DNA from 4 places in the Pseudomonas sp. C9-3 genome. Region 2 is predicted to be linked to each of the others. Evidence: predicted binding sites of a transcription regulator. Region 2 holds the regulator's gene; each other region holds the start of a gene.
What was found. Region 2 encodes FliA, which starts transcription of late flagellar genes. Its sites were predicted from a motif close to CTAAAGTTTNNNNNNNNNNNGCCGNTAA; they were not measured.
Positions count from the first base shown of each region.

Region 1: the regulator FliA is predicted to act here: its motif matches at 1,975-2,002, upstream of flgM (flagellar biosynthesis anti-sigma factor FlgM).
Region 3: the regulator FliA is predicted to act here: its motif matches at 1,803-1,830, upstream of RS899_RS03145 (flagellar protein MotY).
Region 4: the regulator FliA is predicted to act here: its motif matches at 2,021-2,048, upstream of RS899_RS02095 (methyl-accepting chemotaxis protein).

Region 1 is NZ_CP135919.1:1,095,811-1,100,256, reverse strand. It holds gene cheR (protein-glutamate O-methyltransferase CheR) at 1-12, opposite strand, end outside; gene RS899_RS04895 (chemotaxis protein CheV) at 134-1,072, opposite strand; gene flgA (flagellar basal body P-ring formation chaperone FlgA) at 1,140-1,898, shown strand; gene flgM (flagellar biosynthesis anti-sigma factor FlgM) at 2,040-2,354, shown strand; gene RS899_RS04880 (flagella synthesis protein FlgN) at 2,398-2,859, shown strand; gene RS899_RS04875 (flagellar brake protein) at 2,965-3,714, shown strand; gene RS899_RS04870 (MFS transporter) at 3,758-4,446, opposite strand, start outside.
Region 2 is NZ_CP135919.1:3,871,975-3,876,420, reverse strand. It holds gene fleN (flagellar synthesis regulator FleN) at 33-860, shown strand; gene fliA (RNA polymerase sigma factor FliA) at 857-1,606, shown strand; gene RS899_RS17540 (chemotaxis response regulator CheY) at 1,804-2,178, shown strand; gene RS899_RS17535 (protein phosphatase CheZ) at 2,198-2,980, shown strand; gene RS899_RS17530 (chemotaxis protein CheA) at 3,012-4,446, shown strand, end outside.
Region 3 is NZ_CP135919.1:695,307-699,752, forward strand. It holds gene rnt (ribonuclease T) at 5-685, opposite strand; gene pyrC (dihydroorotase) at 682-1,728, opposite strand; gene RS899_RS03145 (flagellar protein MotY) at 1,867-2,874, shown strand; gene RS899_RS03150 (argininosuccinate synthase) at 3,008-4,225, shown strand; gene gloA (lactoylglutathione lyase) at 4,321-4,446, shown strand, end outside.
Region 4 is NZ_CP135919.1:452,226-456,671, forward strand. It holds gene RS899_RS02095 (methyl-accepting chemotaxis protein) at 1-1,813, opposite strand, end outside; gene RS899_RS02100 (methyl-accepting chemotaxis protein) at 2,217-4,112, opposite strand; gene RS899_RS02105 (Flp family type IVb pilin) at 4,237-4,434, opposite strand.

The DNA.
Region 1 (4,446 bases), 2.8 Mb from region 2:
GGTGGATGTCACAGATAAACCTCTTTGCTCGTGGACGGCTGCCGACGGTGCGGCGGCAACTGCCTGACCGGTGCTCAAAAAAACATAGACGATGCGGGCGGCACCGGCGCCACCCGCACCTCGTCACTACCCGTCAGGCCGACGCGCCATCCACGGCCTTGATCCGGTCCGACACGCGGGCCGCCAGGTCATCGGGACGGAACTTGGCGAGGAAGTCGTCAGCGCCGACCTTCTTCACCATGGCCTGGTTGAACACCCCGGACAACGAAGTATGCAGGAGAATGTGCAGATCCTGCATGCGCGGGTCGTGACGGATTTCCGCCGTGAGCGTGTAGCCGTCCATCTCCGGCATCTCGATATCCGAGATCACCATCAACAGATCGCTGCCCGGATGCCCGCCGGCCTCCACCATCTGGTGCAGGTAATCCAGCGCCTGGCGGCCATCGTTGAGCGCCAGCACCTCGACGCCGACGGTCTCCAGGCAACGCACCAGTTGCTTGCGCGCCACCGAGGAGTCGTCCACCACCAGCACGCGCTTGCTCACCGCGCGGGCCTGGGTGTCGGCATCCAGCACGCCTTCGGAGATGTCCTCCGAGGTCGGCGCCACTTCGGCGAGGATCTTCTCCACGTCGATGATTTCCACCAACTGGTTGTCCACCCGCGTCACTGCCGTCAGGTAGTGGTCGCGACCGGTCCCCTTGGGTGGCGGATGGATCGACTCCCAATTCATGTTGACGATGCGCTCCACCGAGTGCACCAGGAAGCCCTGCACCTTGGTGTTGTACTCGGTGATGATCACGAAACTGTTGGCGACATCCCGCAGGGCGTGACGCCCCGTGGCCAGCGCCAGATCGAGGATCGGGATGGTACCGCCGCGGATGTTCGCCACCCCGCGCACCACCTGGCTGGACTTGGGCATCACGGTCAGGCGGGGGCACTGCAGCACCTCCTTCACCTTGAACACGTTGATCCCGTACAGCTGGCTGCCGTTCAAACGGAACAGCAGCAGTTCGAGACGATTCTGGCCAACCAGCTGCGTACGCTGGTTGACCGAATCCATGACTCCGGCCATTGAGCCTCCTGTGCACGCAACGCCGCCCTGCTGGCAGAGACGGCATGACCATTGCTTAAACCGTTGCATGAAACAGGCAACGACATTTTTCCGACATCCGAGACCCGCGCGCGCCCTGGTGGCTGCGCTACTCGGAATGGCGGGTGCGCTGACCCTCTCCCCGGCTGGGGCGGAAGGCTTCACCGCGCCTGAGATCCTTATCGGCTCCACCCAGGGCTTTCTTGAGTTCAAGGTGGAAGATTATCTGCAGACTTCCGGCATAGACGCACGCTACGAGATCGAAGTCGCCCGCATCGACCCCCGGCTGCGCCTGGCGCAGTGCGACAAGGACCTGACGCAGAAGCTGGAAAGCCCGGCGCAACCCGTTGGTCGGGTCACCGTGCGGGTCATCTGCGAAGGCAGCTCTCCCTGGACGGTATTCGTTCCGGCGACGGTCAGGCTGTACCGTCAAGTTGTCGTCACCACCCTGCCCCTGCAGCGCAACCGGGTCATCGAGCCAGGCGATATCAGCGTCGTCGAGCGCGACGTCGGCCAACTGAACCAGGGCTACCTGACCGATCCACAGCAGGTGGTCGGCATGAAGCTCAAGCGCCCGACGGTCAACGACCAGGTACTGGCGCCGGTGTTCCTCGAACAGGCAGCGGCCGTGCGCAAGGGCGACCAGGTGGTGATTCGCGCCAAGACCAATGCGATCAACGTATTCATGCCCGGCGAAGCGCTCTCGGACGGGGTGCCCGGCGAGCAGATCCGCGTGCGCAACCTGCGCTCCCAGCGTATCGTCAGGGCTCGCGTGGTCGAGCCGGGGACCGTGGAAGTCAGCCTGTAGCGCTCGGCCCCGGCGATTTTCTGGCATGATGAACGCAGCCATCTGCAAAATGTGCTCGGGCGCACGAAAATTCGGCCTAAAGTTTCTCCCAGGACGGCCGAAAAGCTTGGCAAGCGTCCAATACCTCCAGAGGTTTCCACCATGGTCATCGACTTCAACCGGCTGAACCCAGCCTCTACGACAGCCAGCACTGGCCGTAGCAGTGCTGCCCAGAGCGGTCGCAGCGAAGCCGCCGCAGAGAATGCCTCCGTCAACGCCCCGGTCAAGAGCGGCGAGTCGGTACAGCTGAGCGATACCGCGCAGCAACTACAGAAAGTAAGCGATCAACTGAAGGACCAGCCCGTGGTCGACAACGAGAAAGTGGCTCGCATCAAAGCGGCCATCGCTGACGGCAGCTACCAGGTCGACAGCCAGAAAGTCGCCAGCAAGCTGCTCGATTTCGAATCCCAGCGCTGAGTTCACTCAGCGCCTGGTCAACCGCTAGAACGCCGAGCCCAAGATGTCCGACGCCCTGCTTTCCCTGATCAACGGCGACATCGAAGCAGCCAGCACCCTGCTGCAACTGATCGACGACGAGTACCAGGCGCTGCAAGCGCGGGATCTCGATCAGCTGCAGAAGCTGCTCGACGGCAAGCTGCCGCTTCTGCAGCAGCTTGAGCAGAATGGCCGCATCCGCGCCCAGGCACTGCTGCAGGCCGGCGTCAGCGTGGATCGCGAAGGGCTCGCGCAGATCGCCCAGGCCACCGGCAATCCTCTGCTCCCCGCACGCGCGGAGGAACTGGGTGCGCTGCTGGAACGCTGCCAGGAAGCCAACCAGCGCAACGGCCGAATCATCCGCTCCGGCCAGGCCAGCACCGAGCGCACGCTCGACATCCTGCGCGGCCAGGACACCCCACGCCTCTATGACCGCTACGGCGGTTCGACCCAGGGCAACCGCCAGCGTCCGCTGAGCCAGGCCTGAGCGTTCGTCGGAAAGCTGGCCTGGCAGCCAGCCTTTGGGCAAAATGCCACTATCGATCCTGCCCCGTGCCTTACTCATAACAAACACAATGGAGATTCGCGGACCGTGTCCAATCCGTTCGTCGAGGAAAATGGCCCTCAACCACCGAAGGTCCTGAAAGCTCCGGTGGAGATCCACGCCAGCCTGAAATTACTGATGGACAGTCACGATCCCCTGGTCATCACCTTCGAAGGGCGCGGCCAGCGCTTCCAGAGCTTTGTCGTCGAGGTCAACCGCGAGCGCAACATCGTCGCCCTGGACGAACTGATCCCCAACGATGGCGAGCGCTTCCTGCAGAACGGCGAGCAGTTCCGTATCGAGGCCTTCCATGAAGGCGTGCGCATTGCCTGGGAGAACACCCAGAACGCCTTCTTCTCCGAGATCGACGGTGCCCGCTGCTACTGGCTGCCGGTGCCGACCGAGATGCTCTATCACCAGCGCCGCAATGCCTTCCGCGCCCCCGTGGGGCAGGGCCAGCCGGTGGCCGTGGAAATTGCCGGCAGCAAGCTCAAGGCGCCGCTCAAGGGCAACCTGATCGATATCTCTGCCACCGGCTGCAAGATCCGCCTGGAAGGCAACGCCGCCGAGCGCCTGCAGCCCGGCCAGATCTACGAGGAATTCACCGCGCGCCTGCCCTTTGGCGCCCTGACCATGGAAGTCGAACTGCGCCACGTGCATTTCGAGGAAAAGGTCGGCTACAGCTTCGCTGGCGTACGCTTCCACCAGATGAGCGGCCTGGCCCAGCGCAACATCGAGCGCTTCGTCTACCAGCTGCAGCGCGAAGCCCGACGCTTCGAGAAGGACGAACTGTTCTAGTCCCTGCGGGGCGGCAAGCACCTGCCGCCCTTCCCTCTCGGCCTCACGCGGGCCGGCTTTCTTCCTCTGCTTCCGTGCCCTTCTCGGGTACCGGCGCGCTGTTGTCGTTGCCCTTCATCTGCTCTTCCACGGCGGCCTCGTCGACCCGCGGGTCGAGCGCGGCGGACAATGGCGAGGACGCCAGGCTGTCCGGCGTGGCGACGTGCTTGACCGGCGCCTCGTCGACCCGGTGTACGCCGCTGACTTTTTCCGGGTGCACGCGCCAGATCAGGATCAACGAACAGGCGCAGACGAACGCGTAGAGCATGTTGGCGCCAAAAGCTTTCATCAGCGCGCCGGCCGCCAGCGGGCCGATACAGGCGCCGACACCGAAGGTCACCAGCAACATGGCGGTGAGGGAGACGCGATGCTCGCCCTCGACGTGGTCGTTGGAGAACGCCACCGCCAGCGGGTAGAGGGTGAACTGCACCAGGCAGACCACGAAGCCCAGCGGCAACAGCCAGGCCAGCGTCATCGGCGGCAGCGGCAGCACCGGCAGCAGGGCCAGCGGCAGGGCAACCACCAGCAGCAGTATCGCGGCATTGCGGATCAGCGCCGCGCGGTCATAACGATCCGACAGCCAGCCCAGCGGCCACTGCACCACCAGGCCGGCGAAGATGCAGCCGCCCATGAACAGGCCGATTTCCTCGGTGCTCAAGCCCTGGCGCACCGCGTAGAGCGGCGCCAGGCCGT
Region 2 (4,446 bases):
GTGACGGTCGAATGACGAGACAAGGTATTGATATGGGCATGCATCCCGTTCAGGTAATCGCAGTCACCGGTGGCAAGGGTGGCGTGGGCAAGACCAACGTGTCGGTGAATCTGTCGCTGGCGCTGGCCGATCTTGGTCGCCGCGTCATGCTGCTGGACGCCGACCTTGGCCTGGCCAACGTCGACGTGCTGCTGGGCCTGTCGCCCAAGCGCACGCTGGCCGACGTGATCGAAGGCGAATGCGACCTGCGCGACGTGATCCTCCAGGGGCCCGGCGGCATCCGCATCGTCCCGGCGGCCTCGGGCACCCAGAGCATGGTGCACCTCACGCCGATGCAGCATGCCGGCCTGATCCAGGCTTTCAGCGACATCAGCGACAACATCGACGTGCTGGTGGTGGACACCGCCGCCGGTATCGGCGACTCGGTGGTGAGCTTCGTTCGCGCGGCCCAGGAAGTACTGCTGGTCGTCTGCGATGAACCCACGTCCATCACCGATGCCTATGCTTTGATCAAGCTGCTCAACCGCGACTACGGCATGACCCGTTTCCGCGTGCTGGCGAACATGGCCCACAGCCCCCAGGAGGGCCGCAACCTGTTCGCCAAGCTGACCAAGGTCACCGACCGTTTCCTCGACGTGGCGCTGCAGTACGTCGGCGCCATTCCTTACGACGAGTCGGTGCGCAAGGCGGTGCAGAAGCAGCGTTCGGTGTATGAGGCGTTCCCGCGCAGCAAGGCTTCCCTGGCCTTCCGGGCGGTGGCGCAGAAGGTCGACAGCTGGCCGCTGCCGGCCAACCCACGAGGGCACCTGGAGTTCTTCGTCGAGCGCCTGGTGCAACATCCCACGGGTTCGGCCGTATGACCGCGGCCTCCGGAGCGCGTATGTACAGCAAGGCACAGGCGCATAACTCCCAGGAACTGCTGATCCAGAAACACGCACCACTGGTGAAGCGCATCGCCTACCACCTGCTGGGCCGCCTGCCGGCCAGCGTGCAGGTGGAGGACCTGATGCAGGCCGGGATGATCGGCCTGCTGGAGGCGGCGAAGAAGTACGACGCGGGCAAGGGCGCGAGCTTCGAGACCTATGCCGGCATCCGTATCCGTGGCGCCATGCTCGACGAGGTGCGCAAGGGCGATTGGGCGCCCCGTTCGGTGCACCGCAACACCCGTATGGTCAGCGACGCCATCCGCGCCGTCGAGGCGCGCACCGGACGCGACGCTAAAGATCAGGAGGTTGCTGCCGAACTCAATATGAGCCTCGAAGATTATTACGGCATCCTCAGCGACACCCAGGGCAGCCGGCTGTACAGCTTCGATGACATGTTGCAGGACGGTGAACAGGGCGGTGGCCTTGCCGAAGACGCTTCGCATCACGACAACGAGCCGTCCCACGGCCTGGAAGACGAACGCTTCCAGGCGGCGCTGGCCGACGCCATTACCAAGCTGCCCGAGCGCGAGCGGCTGGTCCTGGCGCTGTACTACGACGAGGAGCTCAACCTCAAGGAGATCGGCGAAGTACTGGGCGTCAGCGAGTCCCGCGTCAGCCAGCTGCACAGCCAGTGCGCCGCGCGCCTGCGCTCGCGACTGGCGGAGTGGCGCGCGCGCTGAGCATCGGGTAGTTTCGCGGCTGCTTGTTCTGAGCGTAAAGCCTGAAAGGAATTTCCTTAGGCAAGTTATAGGCTTACGAATTTTTGGGTGACGTTCCTTTGACGCATCCACCCCAAAGAGCGCACGGCGCTCAATGAATTGACGGCACGCCCGCCAGGGCGCGTTTGGTATCGATGGAGGCAGGTTTGGACAAGAACATGAAAATTCTCATCGTGGACGACTTTTCCACGATGAGGCGCATCATCAAGAACCTCCTGCGAGACCTGGGGTTCACCAACACCGCAGAAGCCGACGACGGCACCACTGCGCTGCCGATGCTGCACAGCGGCAACTTCGATTTCCTCGTGACCGACTGGAACATGCCCGGCATGACCGGCATCGACCTGCTTCGTGCGGTCCGCGCCGACGAGCGCCTCAAGCACCTGCCGGTGCTGATGGTCACCGCCGAAGCCAAGCGCGACCAGATCATCGAAGCGGCCCAGGCCGGGGTCAACGGCTATGTGGTCAAGCCTTTCACCGCTCAGGTGCTGAAAGAAAAGATCGAGAAGATTTTCGAGCGGGTCGGCAGCTAAGGCCGGCATAGAGGGCGTCATGGATTTCAACGAATCCGCGGGTGACTTCGAGTCGACCCTGAAAAAACACGCGCGCGAATTGGTCGACTGCCTCGAACGCGGCGACGTTCAGACCGCCGTGCAACTGATCTCCGAGCTCAACCAGGCGCGCGACCGAGGCCTCTACCAGGAGGTCGGCAAGCTCACCCGCGAGCTGCACAACGCCATCGTCAACTTCCAGATCGATCCCAACTCCCGGCACGCCGAGGAGATGTCGCAGATCGCCGACGCGACCGACCGCCTGTCCTACGTGGTGACGATGACCGAGAAAGCGGCCAATCGCACCATGGACCTGGTGGAGGAGTGCACCCCGGTGGTCATGCACATCGAGACCCAGGCCAAGGAGCTGCAGGAAGACTGGTCGCGCTTCATGCGCCGCGAGCTGGGCGCCGACGCCTTCCGCGACCTGGCCAAGCGCGTCGAGCAGTTCCTCTACATCAGCGCCCAGGACAGCCGCAAGCTCTCCGCCCACCTGAACGACATCCTGCTGGCGCAGGACTTCCAGGACCTTACCGGGCAGGTGATCAAGCGCGTCACCAAGCTGGTGACCGAGGTCGAGTCGAACCTGGTCAAGCTGGTCTGGATGGCGGGTCAGGTCGATCGCTACGCCGGTATCGAGCATGACCACGACGGCATGCGCGACGCGGTGGAAAAAGAAAGATCGTCCAAGGGTGAAGGTCCGCAGATTGCTGCCGATACAAGAAAGGACGTCGTGTCCGGTCAGGACGATGTCGACGACCTGTTGTCCAGCCTTGGTTTTTAAGCGTCGCCTGACGCTGTAGAGGGAGCACCGAATGAGCTTCGACGCCGATGACGAAATCCTCCAGGACTTCCTGGTGGAGGCCGGCGAGATTCTCGAGCTACTGTCCGAGCAACTGGTCGAGCTGGAAAGCCGCCCGGAAGACATGGACCTGCTCAATGCCATCTTCCGTGGGTTCCACACCGTCAAGGGTGGTGCCGGCTTCCTCCAGCTGAACGCGCTGGTGGAGTGCTGCCACATCGCCGAAAACGTGTTCGACATGCTGCGCAAGGGCGAACGCCGCGTGGATGCCGAGCTGATGGACGTGATGCTGCAGGCGCTGGATACCGTCAACGTCATGTTCCAGCAGGTGCGTGACGCGCAGGAGCCGACTCCGGCGACGCCCGAGCTGCTCGCTGCCCTGTCGCGCCTGGCCGACCCGAACGCCGCCCCGGCCGAAGCTCCCGCTCCGGCCGTGGTCGAGCCTGTTGCGGAAGAAGCTCCGGCGGCCTACGGCGACATCACCGACGCCGAGTTCGAGCAACTGATGGATGCCCTCGAACCCACCGCTGACGCGCCTGCCGCACCGGTTGGCGCGGGTGGCGACGACATCACCGACGACGAATTCGAAGCACTCCTCGACCAATTGCACGGCAAGGGCCAGTTTAGTGCTGGCGCCAAGGAAGCCGCCAAGGCCGCCCCGGCTCCGCTGGCCGAGGCGCCGGCTGCCAGTGGTGGTGACGAGATCAGCGACGATGAGTTCGAAGCGCTGCTCGACCAGTTGCACGGCAAGGGCCAGTTCACCGGCGCGAAGGAAGAAGCCGCCGCTCCCGTCGAGGCTGCTGCCGCGACCAAGGCGGAGGAAGCTCCGGCGGCCTCCGGCGACGACAACATCACCGACGACGAATTCGAGAAGCTGCTCGACGAACTGCACGGCAAGGGCCAGTTCACCGGCGCGAAGGAAGAGCCGGTTGCGGCCGCCAAGCCGGCTGTCCAGCCTGCTGCGCCGGCGCCCAAGCCCGCCGCCGCGCCCGCGCCGGCTGCTGCCAAGCCTGCCGCGGCCAAGCCCAGCGCGGCCGCCGCCGCAGAGAAGCCGGCCAACGAAGCGGAAACCACCGTGCGCGTGGACACCGCCCGCCTGGACGAGATCATGAACATGGTCGGCGAACTGGTGCTGGTGCGTAACCGCCTGGTGCGCCTGGGCCTGAACAGCGGCGACGAGGCGATGGCCAAGGCCGTTTCCAACCTCGACGTGGTCACCGCCGACCTGCAGTCGTCGGTCATGAAGACCCGCATGCAGCCGATCAAGAAGGTCTTCGGCCGCTTCCCGCGGCAGGTCCGCGACCTGGCGCGCAACCTGAAGAAAGAGATCAACCTCGAGCTGATCGGCGAAGAAACCGACCTGGACAAGAACCTGGTCGAAGCCCTGGCCGACCCGCTGGTGCACCTGGTGCGCAACGCGGTCGACCACGGCATCGAAGGCCCGGACG
Region 3 (4,446 bases), 3.2 Mb from region 2:
CCGATCAGTGATCGTCTTCCATCCAGCCGCCGAACTCCTTCCAGCGGTTGACGATGCCGCAGAACAGCTCGGCGGTCTTCTCGGTGTCGTAACGGGCCGAGTGCGCTTCACGGTTGTCGAACTCGATACCGGCGGTCTGGCAGGCCTTGGCCAGGACAGTCTGGCCGTAGGCGAGGCCGGCGAGGGTCGCGGTGTCGAAGCTGGAGAAGGGGTGGAACGGGTTGCGCTTCACGCCGCTGCGGTTGACCGCCGCGTTGAGGAAGCCCAGGTCGAAGCTGCTGTTGTGGCCGACCAGGATCGCGCGCTTGCAGCCGTTGGACTTCAGCGACTTGCGGATGCCACGGAAGATCTCGGTGAGTGCCTGTTCTTCCGGCACGGCCATGCGCAGTGGGTGGTCCAGCTTGATGCCGGTGAACTCCAGCGCGGCCTGCTCGATGTTGGCGCCTTCGAAGGGCTCCACACGGAAGAAGTAGGTGTGCTCGGGGAACAGGTAGCCGCTTTCGTCCATGCCGATGGTGACGGCGGCGATTTCCAGCAGGGCGTCGGTGCCGGCGTTGAAGCCGCCGGTCTCGACGTCCACCACGACCGGCAGGTAGCCGCGGAAGCGACGTGCCATCGGGTGGCGCGGGCCTGGCGGGAAAGAACCGTCGAGTTCTTCTTCGAAGATTTCGTTCTCGTCACTCATGCCACGGTCTCCAGCAGGCGCCAGCGCAGTTTCTCGCCGGCACGCAGCGGGACTACATCGAAGTCGCCGAACGGCAGGGCCGCCGGCGCTTCCCATTCTTCACGCACCAGGGTGATGCGGTCGCTGTTGCGCGGCAGGCCGTAGAAGTCCGGGCCGTGCAGGCTGGCGAAGCCCTCCAGCTTGTCCAGCGCATTGCGTTGCTCGAAGGCTTCCGCGTACAGCTCGATGGCGGCGTAGGCGGTGTAGCAGCCGGCGCAACCGCAGGCGGCTTCCTTGGCGTGGCGCGCGTGCGGTGCCGAGTCGGTGCCGAGGAAGAACTTCGGGCTGCCACTGGTGGCCGCATCCAGCAGGGCTTCCTGGTGGGTGTTGCGCTTGAGGATCGGCAGGCAATAGAAGTGCGGGCGGATGCCGCCAACCAGCATGTGGTTGCGGTTGTACAGCAGGTGGTGCGCGGTGATGGTGGCGCCAACGTTGGCCGGGGCGGCCTTGACGAAAGCGGCGGCATCGCCGGTGGTGATGTGCTCGAAGACCACCTTGAGAGTCGGGAAGCGCTCGACCACGCGGGTCAGGTGTTCGTCGATGAAGCGCTTCTCGCGGTCGAATACGTCGACTTCCGCGCGGGTCACTTCACCGTGTACCAGCAGCGGCAGGCCGACTTCGGCCATGGCTTCGAGGACGTGGAAGATGTTGTCGACGCTGGTCACACCGGAATCGGAGTTGGTGGTGGCGCCGGCCGGATAGAGCTTGGCGGCGTGCACGAAGCCCGAGGCCTTGGCGGCGCGGACTTCCTCGGCGCTGGTGCGGTCGGTGAGGTAGAGCACCATCAGCGGCTCGAAGCGGCTACCGGCCGGCCGGGCGGCCAGGATGCGCTGGCGATAGGCATCGGCTTCGGCGGCGTTGCGTACCGGCGGGACCAGGTTCGGCATGATGATGGCGCGGCCGAAGGTGCGGGCGGCGTCGCCGACGGTTTGCGCGAGTGCGGCGCCGTCGCGCAGGTGGATGTGCCAGTCGTCGGGGCGCAGGAGTGTCAGGCGGTCGGACATGCGGATTCCAGGGGTGCGGTTGCAGCGGGAAGAGGGTGAAATGCTACCGGAAAAGGCCGCCGCCGGCACTCGCTATCAAGTTTTACCGGGGCCGACCGATAGATTGTGGGACGCCTTTTTATCTGTGTGGATGCCACCGTGCGCCAGCCATCTCTACTTCTCCTCACTCTTTGCGCGAGCCTTCCGGCCTGGGGTCTGACCTTCCAGACTCGCCTGGAAAGTGCGCAATGGACGGTGGAGGGTGACCAGTTCGAGTGCCGGTTGTCGCAGAGTGTGGCCGGTTTCGGCCTGGGCGAGTTCGTCTGGCGCGCTGGTGAGCAGCCGACATTCCGTCTCAAGCCGCTGACGGGGTGGCTGGGCACTGGCTCGGCGACCCTGCTGGCCGCCGCGCCGCCGTGGCGGCCGGGGCAGGGTGATCTGAATCTGGGGTCGGTACAGGTGGGTTCGGGCGACGTTCCGTTCAACAGCACCCAGCAGCAGGCCGGGCGCTTGCTCGGCGGCCTGCTGGAGGGCCGCGCGCCGGAAGTGCGCCACCGCACGCGCACCGGCGAGAACCTGCAGGTGCGGCTGATGCCCACGCGTTTCGCCGATGGATACGCGAAGTTCCAGGACTGTTCGACGAAGATGCTCCCGGTCAACTTCGACCAGGTGCGCCAGAGCCAGGTCGGCTTCCCTGACGGCGGCACCGAGGTCGACCCGCTGGGGCGCGCCAAGCTCGACATCATCCTGCAGTACATGAAGGCCGACCCGACGGTGAATCGCATCGAGCTGGATGGTCACTCCGACAACAGTGGCAACCGCCTGGCGAACCGCGAAGCCTCGCGCCGCCGCGCCATCGCGGTGATGGAGTACCTCAAGGCCAACGGCGTAGCCGAATCGCAGATCACCGTGCGCTTCTATGGCGAGCGCTACCCGCTGGTGAAGAACAACTCCGCCGCCAACCGGGCGAAGAACCGCCGGGTGACGGTCAATCTGTCCCGCGAAGCAGTGACCGAAGAAGCTCCGCCCGCGCCCGCTGAAGCACCCGTGGCGCCTGCTGCATCCGCTCCCGCCGCGCCTGCATCGGCCACCAGCGCCCCGTCCCAAGGCGCGCCCACGACGCCGGCCGCGAACGCCGCCACGCCACCCGCTGCACCCAAGGGTTGAACCTGCGGCGGCGGGTCGCACCGACGATAGTATTTGTCGCTTTGTCGTCAAAAGCTGTCGCCCCTCTGTAAATTATCCTGGGCGGGCAGTAGAATCGGTCCCTTTCGTGACAACCCCCGTGGAGTTGAGTGGCATGGCGGACGTGAAGAAGGTAGTCCTGGCGTATTCCGGTGGCCTGGACACCTCCGTGATTCTGAAGTGGCTGCAGGATACCTATAACTGCGAAGTAGTGACCTTTACCGCTGACCTGGGTCAGGGCGAGGAGGTCGAGCCGGCCCGCGCCAAGGCCAAGCAGATGGGCGTGAAAGAGATCTTCATCGAGGACCTGCGAGAAGAGTTCGTCCGCGACTTCGTCTTCCCGATGTTCCGTGCCAATACCGTCTACGAAGGCGAGTACCTGCTGGGTACTTCCATCGCTCGTCCGCTGATCGCCAAGCGCCTGATCGAGATCGCCAACGCCACCGGCGCTGACGCCATCTCCCATGGCGCCACCGGCAAGGGCAACGACCAGGTTCGCTTCGAGCTGGGCGCCTACGCGCTGAAGCCGGGCGTCAAGGTCATCGCTCCCTGGCGCGAGTGGGACCTGCTGTCCCGCGAGAAGCTGATGGACTACGCCGAAACCCACAACATCCCGATCGAGCGCCACGGCAAGAAGAAATCGCCGTACTCCATGGATGCCAACCTGCTGCACATCTCCTATGAAGGCGGCGTGCTGGAAGACACCTGGACCGAGCACGAAGAGGACATGTGGAAGTGGACCGTCTCCCCGGAGAAGGCCCCCGACACCGCCACCTACATCGAGCTGACCTACCGCAAGGGCGACATCGTTGCCATCGACGGCAAGGACATGAGCCCGGCGCAGGTACTCACCGAGCTGAACCGCATCGGCGGCGCCAACGGCATCGGCCGTCTGGACATCGTCGAGAACCGCTACGTCGGCATGAAGTCCCGCGGCTGCTACGAGACCCCCGGCGGCACCATCATGCTCAAGGCGCACCGTGCCATCGAGTCGATCACCCTGGACCGCGAAGTCGCTCACCTGAAGGACGAGCTGATGCCGCGCTACGCCAAGCTGATCTACACCGGCTACTGGTGGAGCCCGGAGCGCGAGATGCTCCAGCAGATGATCGATGCCTCCCAGGAACACGTGAACGGCGTCGTGCGCCTGAAGCTGTACAAGGGCAACGTCATCGTGGTTGGCCGCAAGTCCGACGACTCGCTGTTCGATGCCAACATCGCGACCTTCGAGGAAGACGGCGGCGCCTACAACCAGGCCGATGCTGCTGGCTTCATCAAGCTCAACGCGCTGCGCATGCGTATCGCCGCGAACAAGGGCCGCAAGCTGTTCTGATAAGCTTGCGTCTCCCGTGACAAGCAAACCCCGGCCACGAGCCGGGGTTTGTGTTTATAAGCCCGCTATCCGGGCACCTGATGAGGAAAGAACCGATGAGACTGCTGCACACCATGCTGCGCGTCGGCGACATGGACAAATCCATCGCCTTCTACACCGAAGTCCTGGGCATGACCCTGCTGCGCCGCAAGGATTACCCGGACGGCCAGTTCACCTTGGCC
Region 4 (4,446 bases), 3.2 Mb from region 2:
CCTGGAGGTTTTCCACGCCCTCCTGGTTGAGGGTGTTGATCTCGGTGATGTCCATGTTCAGCGAGTCGACTACGGCGGTCTGTTCCTCGGTGGCGGTGGCGACCGACTGGTTCATCGAGTCGATCTCGCCAATGCGGTGAGTCACGCTGGCCAGACGCTCGCCGGCACGGTTGGCGATTTCCACGCTTTCCAGGCTGTAGCGCTGGCTCTCGGTCATGGTGTCCACGGCTTCGCGGGCGCCGACCTGCAGCTCCTCGATCATCTTCTGAATCTGCTGGGCCGACTCCTGCGCGCGGTGGGCGAGGTTGCGCACTTCGTCGGCGACCACGGCGAAGCCACGGCCGGCTTCCCCGGCACGGGCGGCCTCGATGGCAGCGTTGAGGGCCAGCAGGTTGGTCTGCTCAGAGATGCCTTTGATCACTTCGAGAATCTGCCCGATGTTCACCGTGCGGCTGTTCAGCGCTTCGATGTTGGCGCAGGCCGAACTGATCTTGTCCGACAGCTGATTCATCGCGCTGATGGTCTGCTCCACCACCTGGCGCCCGTCGCCGGCCTGGTGCGAGGCATCGGTGGCGTGGTGCGAGGCGTCGGCGGCGTTGCGGGCGATTTCCTGGGCGGCGGCGCCCAGTTCGTTGATCGCCGCGGCGACGCTGTTGGTGTGGTTGGACTGCTCGTCGGAGTTGCTCATCGATGAGTTGGAGGCGTTCACCACCAATTGCGAGACGTCGTGCAACTGGCGTGCGGTGGAAGCCACTTCGCGGATCGATTCGTGGATACGTTCGACGAAGCGGTTGAAGGCGTTGCCCAGCACGCCGAACTCGTCGTTGCTGGCGACCTTCAGACGCTTGGTCAGGTCGCCCTCGCCCTGGGCGATGTCTTCCATGGCGCGCCCCATGGTGGTCAGCGGCTGCATCAGCACGCGGATCAGCATGCCCAGCAGGAGCAGGATGGCGACGATGGCGATGGCCGCGGCGATGACGGCCGAGGTGCGGAATTTGCTCAGCATCGAATAGGCGGCGTCCTTGTCGATGGACAGGCCGATGTACCAGTTCACCGATGGCAGGCCTTTGACCTGGGTGAAGCTGAGGATGCGGGTGTGGCCGTTGAGCTCGGCCTCGCTGAAGCCGCCGCCGATCCTGGGCGTGTTCTGCGGGTAGATGTCGGCCAGGGACTTCATGATGAAGCTCTTGTCCGGGTGCACCAGGATCTTGCCGTCGCCGCTGACCAGGAAGGCATAGCCCATGCCGCTGAAGTCCAGCGAGTTGATGATCTGTACCAGGGTCTGCAGGCCGAGATCGCCGCCGACCACGCCTACGGTCTTGCCGCCGGCGCGGGCCGGGGTGGCCACGGTCATGATCAGTTCCTGGGTGGCCGCGTCGATGTAGGGTTCGGTCAGCGTGGTGCCGCCGGCCGCGACGGCATCCTTGTACCAGGGGCGGGTGCGCGGGTCGTAACCATCAGGCATGGCGCTGTTCGGGCGCATGGTGAAGGTGCCGTCTTCCTGGCCCAGGTAGGTGAAGTTGAAGGTCTTGCGCAGGGTCTCCTGTTCCAGCAGCGCGCTCAGGTGGTCCGCTGCGCTGTCGCGGGCGATGGTCTGTGCGGTGCTTTCGATCAGCAGCAGACGGCCGCTCAGCCAGTTCTGGATGTTGCTGGCGCTCACGTCGCCCATTTCCCGCAGATAGTCCTCGAGGTCCTCGCGGATCGCGTTGCGCTGCAGGTAGTCGTTGTAGAGGGTGAAGAGGGCGAATGCCGAGAAAACAACAAGAGAAGCGGCCAGGAGGATCTTATGGCTGAATTTCAGGCTCTTGATCATGCTGCGTCGAGTCCGGAGGTAGTGGGATGCCTGAACGGCGTGGGTCCGGGCGACAGATCCGGTGTCGCCGCAGAACGTCCGTCCCCGTGGTGTGAAACGGACGGCGCCGGCGCGGCGGATAGCCGTGCGGGCTTGGCCGGGACTCCCTTGTCCTGGCAGTGAAGACAGGCCCGGTTTGTTGGTTGCTATCAAAGGCCTTCACCCTTGCTTTCGGCGTGGCCTGTGGAAGCTTGAAAGAGTCGGACGAACGGTAGAGGTGGCTCTGTGGCGGGTGTTTCAGCAGTGATACAGGCGGCTGTCGAGCGGCCCCCACAGTCCTGCTGGGAGCGAGGTCTCTTGTACGAGCGAACTTGCTCGCGAACAAAAAAGGCGCCCGGAGGCGCCTTTTTCGTTTCCGCCGGAATCAGATGCGGAAACTGTCCACCAGGTGGCGCAGGCGACCGGCCTGGTTCTCCAGGTCGGCACAGGCGCGCAGGGTGGCCTGGAGGTTTTCCACGCCCTCCTGGTTGAGGGTGTTGATCTCGGTGATGTCCATGTTCAGCGAGTCGACCACGGCGGTCTGTTCCTCGGTGGCGGTGGCGACCGACTGGTTCATCGAGTCGATCTCGCCGATGCGGTGGGTCACGCTGGCCAGGCGTTCGCCTGCACGGTTGGCGATCTCCACGCTTTCCAGGCTGTAGCGCTGGCTCTCGGTCATGGTGTCCACGGCCTCGCGGGCGCCGATCTGCAACTCTTCGATCATCTTCTGGATTTCCTGCGCGGACTCCTGGGCGCGGTGCGCCAGGTTGCGTACCTCGTCCGCCACTACAGCGAAACCTCGCCCGGCTTCCCCGGCGCGGGCGGCTTCGATGGCGGCGTTCAGTGCCAGCAGGTTGGTCTGCTCGGAGATGCCTTTGATCACCTCCAGAATCTGCCCGATGTTCACCGTGCGGCTGTTCAGCGCCTCGATGTTGGCGCAGGCGGAGCTGATCTTGTCAGACAGCTGGTTCATCGCGCTGATGGTCTGCTCGACCACCTGGCGCCCGTCGCCGGCCTGGTGCGAGGCATCGGTGGCGTGGTGCGAGGCGTCGGCGGCGTTGCGGGCGATTTCCTGGGCGGCGGCGCCCAGTTCGTTGATCGCTGCGGCGACACTGTTGGTCCGGTTGGACTGCTCGTCGGAGTTGCTCATCGATGAGTTGGAGGCGTTCACCACCAACTGCGAGACGTCATGCAGGCTGCGTGCGGTGGAAGCCACTTCGCGGATCGACTCGTGGATTCGCTCGACGAAACGGTTGAAGGCATTGGCCAGCACGCCGAACTCGTCGTTGCTGGCGACCTGCAGGCGCTTGGTCAGGTCGCCTTCGCCCTGGGCGATGTCCTGCATGGCGCGGCCCATGTCGGTCAGCGGCGCCATCAGCACGCGGATGAGCATGCCCAGCAGGAAGAGGATGGCGACGATGGCGATCACGGTGGCGATGATCGCGGTGTTGCGGAAGTCGCTCAGCATTGCGTAGGCGGAGTCCTTGTTGAGCACCAGGGCGACGTACCAGGTGACTCCCGGCAGGCCTTTCACCGGCGTCATCGAGACCAGTTGCTCTTCACCGTTGATGCTGACTTCCTGCACGCCCGGCTGCACCTTCGGTGCGCCTTGCTGGTAGACCTCGCCGAGGGATTTGAAGATCAGGCTGCTGTCCGGGTGCAGGAGGATCTTGCCGGCATCGCTGACGAGGAAGGCATAGCCGTCGCCGTCGAATTTCAGCGAGTTGATGATCGCGGTGATGGTCTCCAGCTTCATGTCGCCGGCGGCCACACCGACCAGTTGGCCGTTGCGCATGACCGGCATCGACATGGCGAGGATCTGCTCGTTGGTGCCGGCATCCAGGAAGGGCTCGGTGACGATCAGCCGGCCGGCGGCCACGGCGTCCTTGTACCAGCCGCGGGTACGCGGGTCGTAGCCATCGGGCATCGGTGCATAGGGGCGCATGGTGAACACGCCGCTGGCGGCTTCACCCAGGTAGACCGACTCGAAGTTCTTCTGGAACACCGCCTGTTCCAGCACGTGCTGGATGCGCTCGGGCGTTGGTTCGCCATCGGCCAGCTGCGCGGCTTCGGCCTCGACCAGCTGGATGCGACCGTCCAGCCAGCTCTGGATGTTGCTGGCGGTCAGGCTGCCCACCTCGGTGAGATAGGACTCGGTGTCGGAGTGGATCGCCTCGCGCTGGCGGAAGTCGTTGAAGAGGATGAAACAGGCGAAGGCGAAGGTGACGACGAGGGAGGCTGCCAGGAGGATCTTCCTGGAGAAGGACAGCGAGCGAAGCATGGGGAAAGCATCCTGCAGGTGGAACAAGGGTTAGGCAGGATGTATCGGCTGTCTAGGACGGGACTTTAGAGACTGAATGCGAAAACGGGCGCGGTGTTGCACCGCGCCCATCGCCGCATGGACCTCAGGGGCCCAGCGCGTTCTGCACCAGCGTCATCAACGAGCCGATCTTGGTGCCGATGGGGGTAGCTGCGGCGACGATGGCAATGGATATGAGACCGGCGATCACCGCGTACTCGATGGCCGTTGCCCCTTCTCGATCGGAAAGGAAAGTGCGCAGGCGGGAGTAGAGGCGTTTTACTGAGTCGATCGTGCGTTCCATGTACGAGCCCTC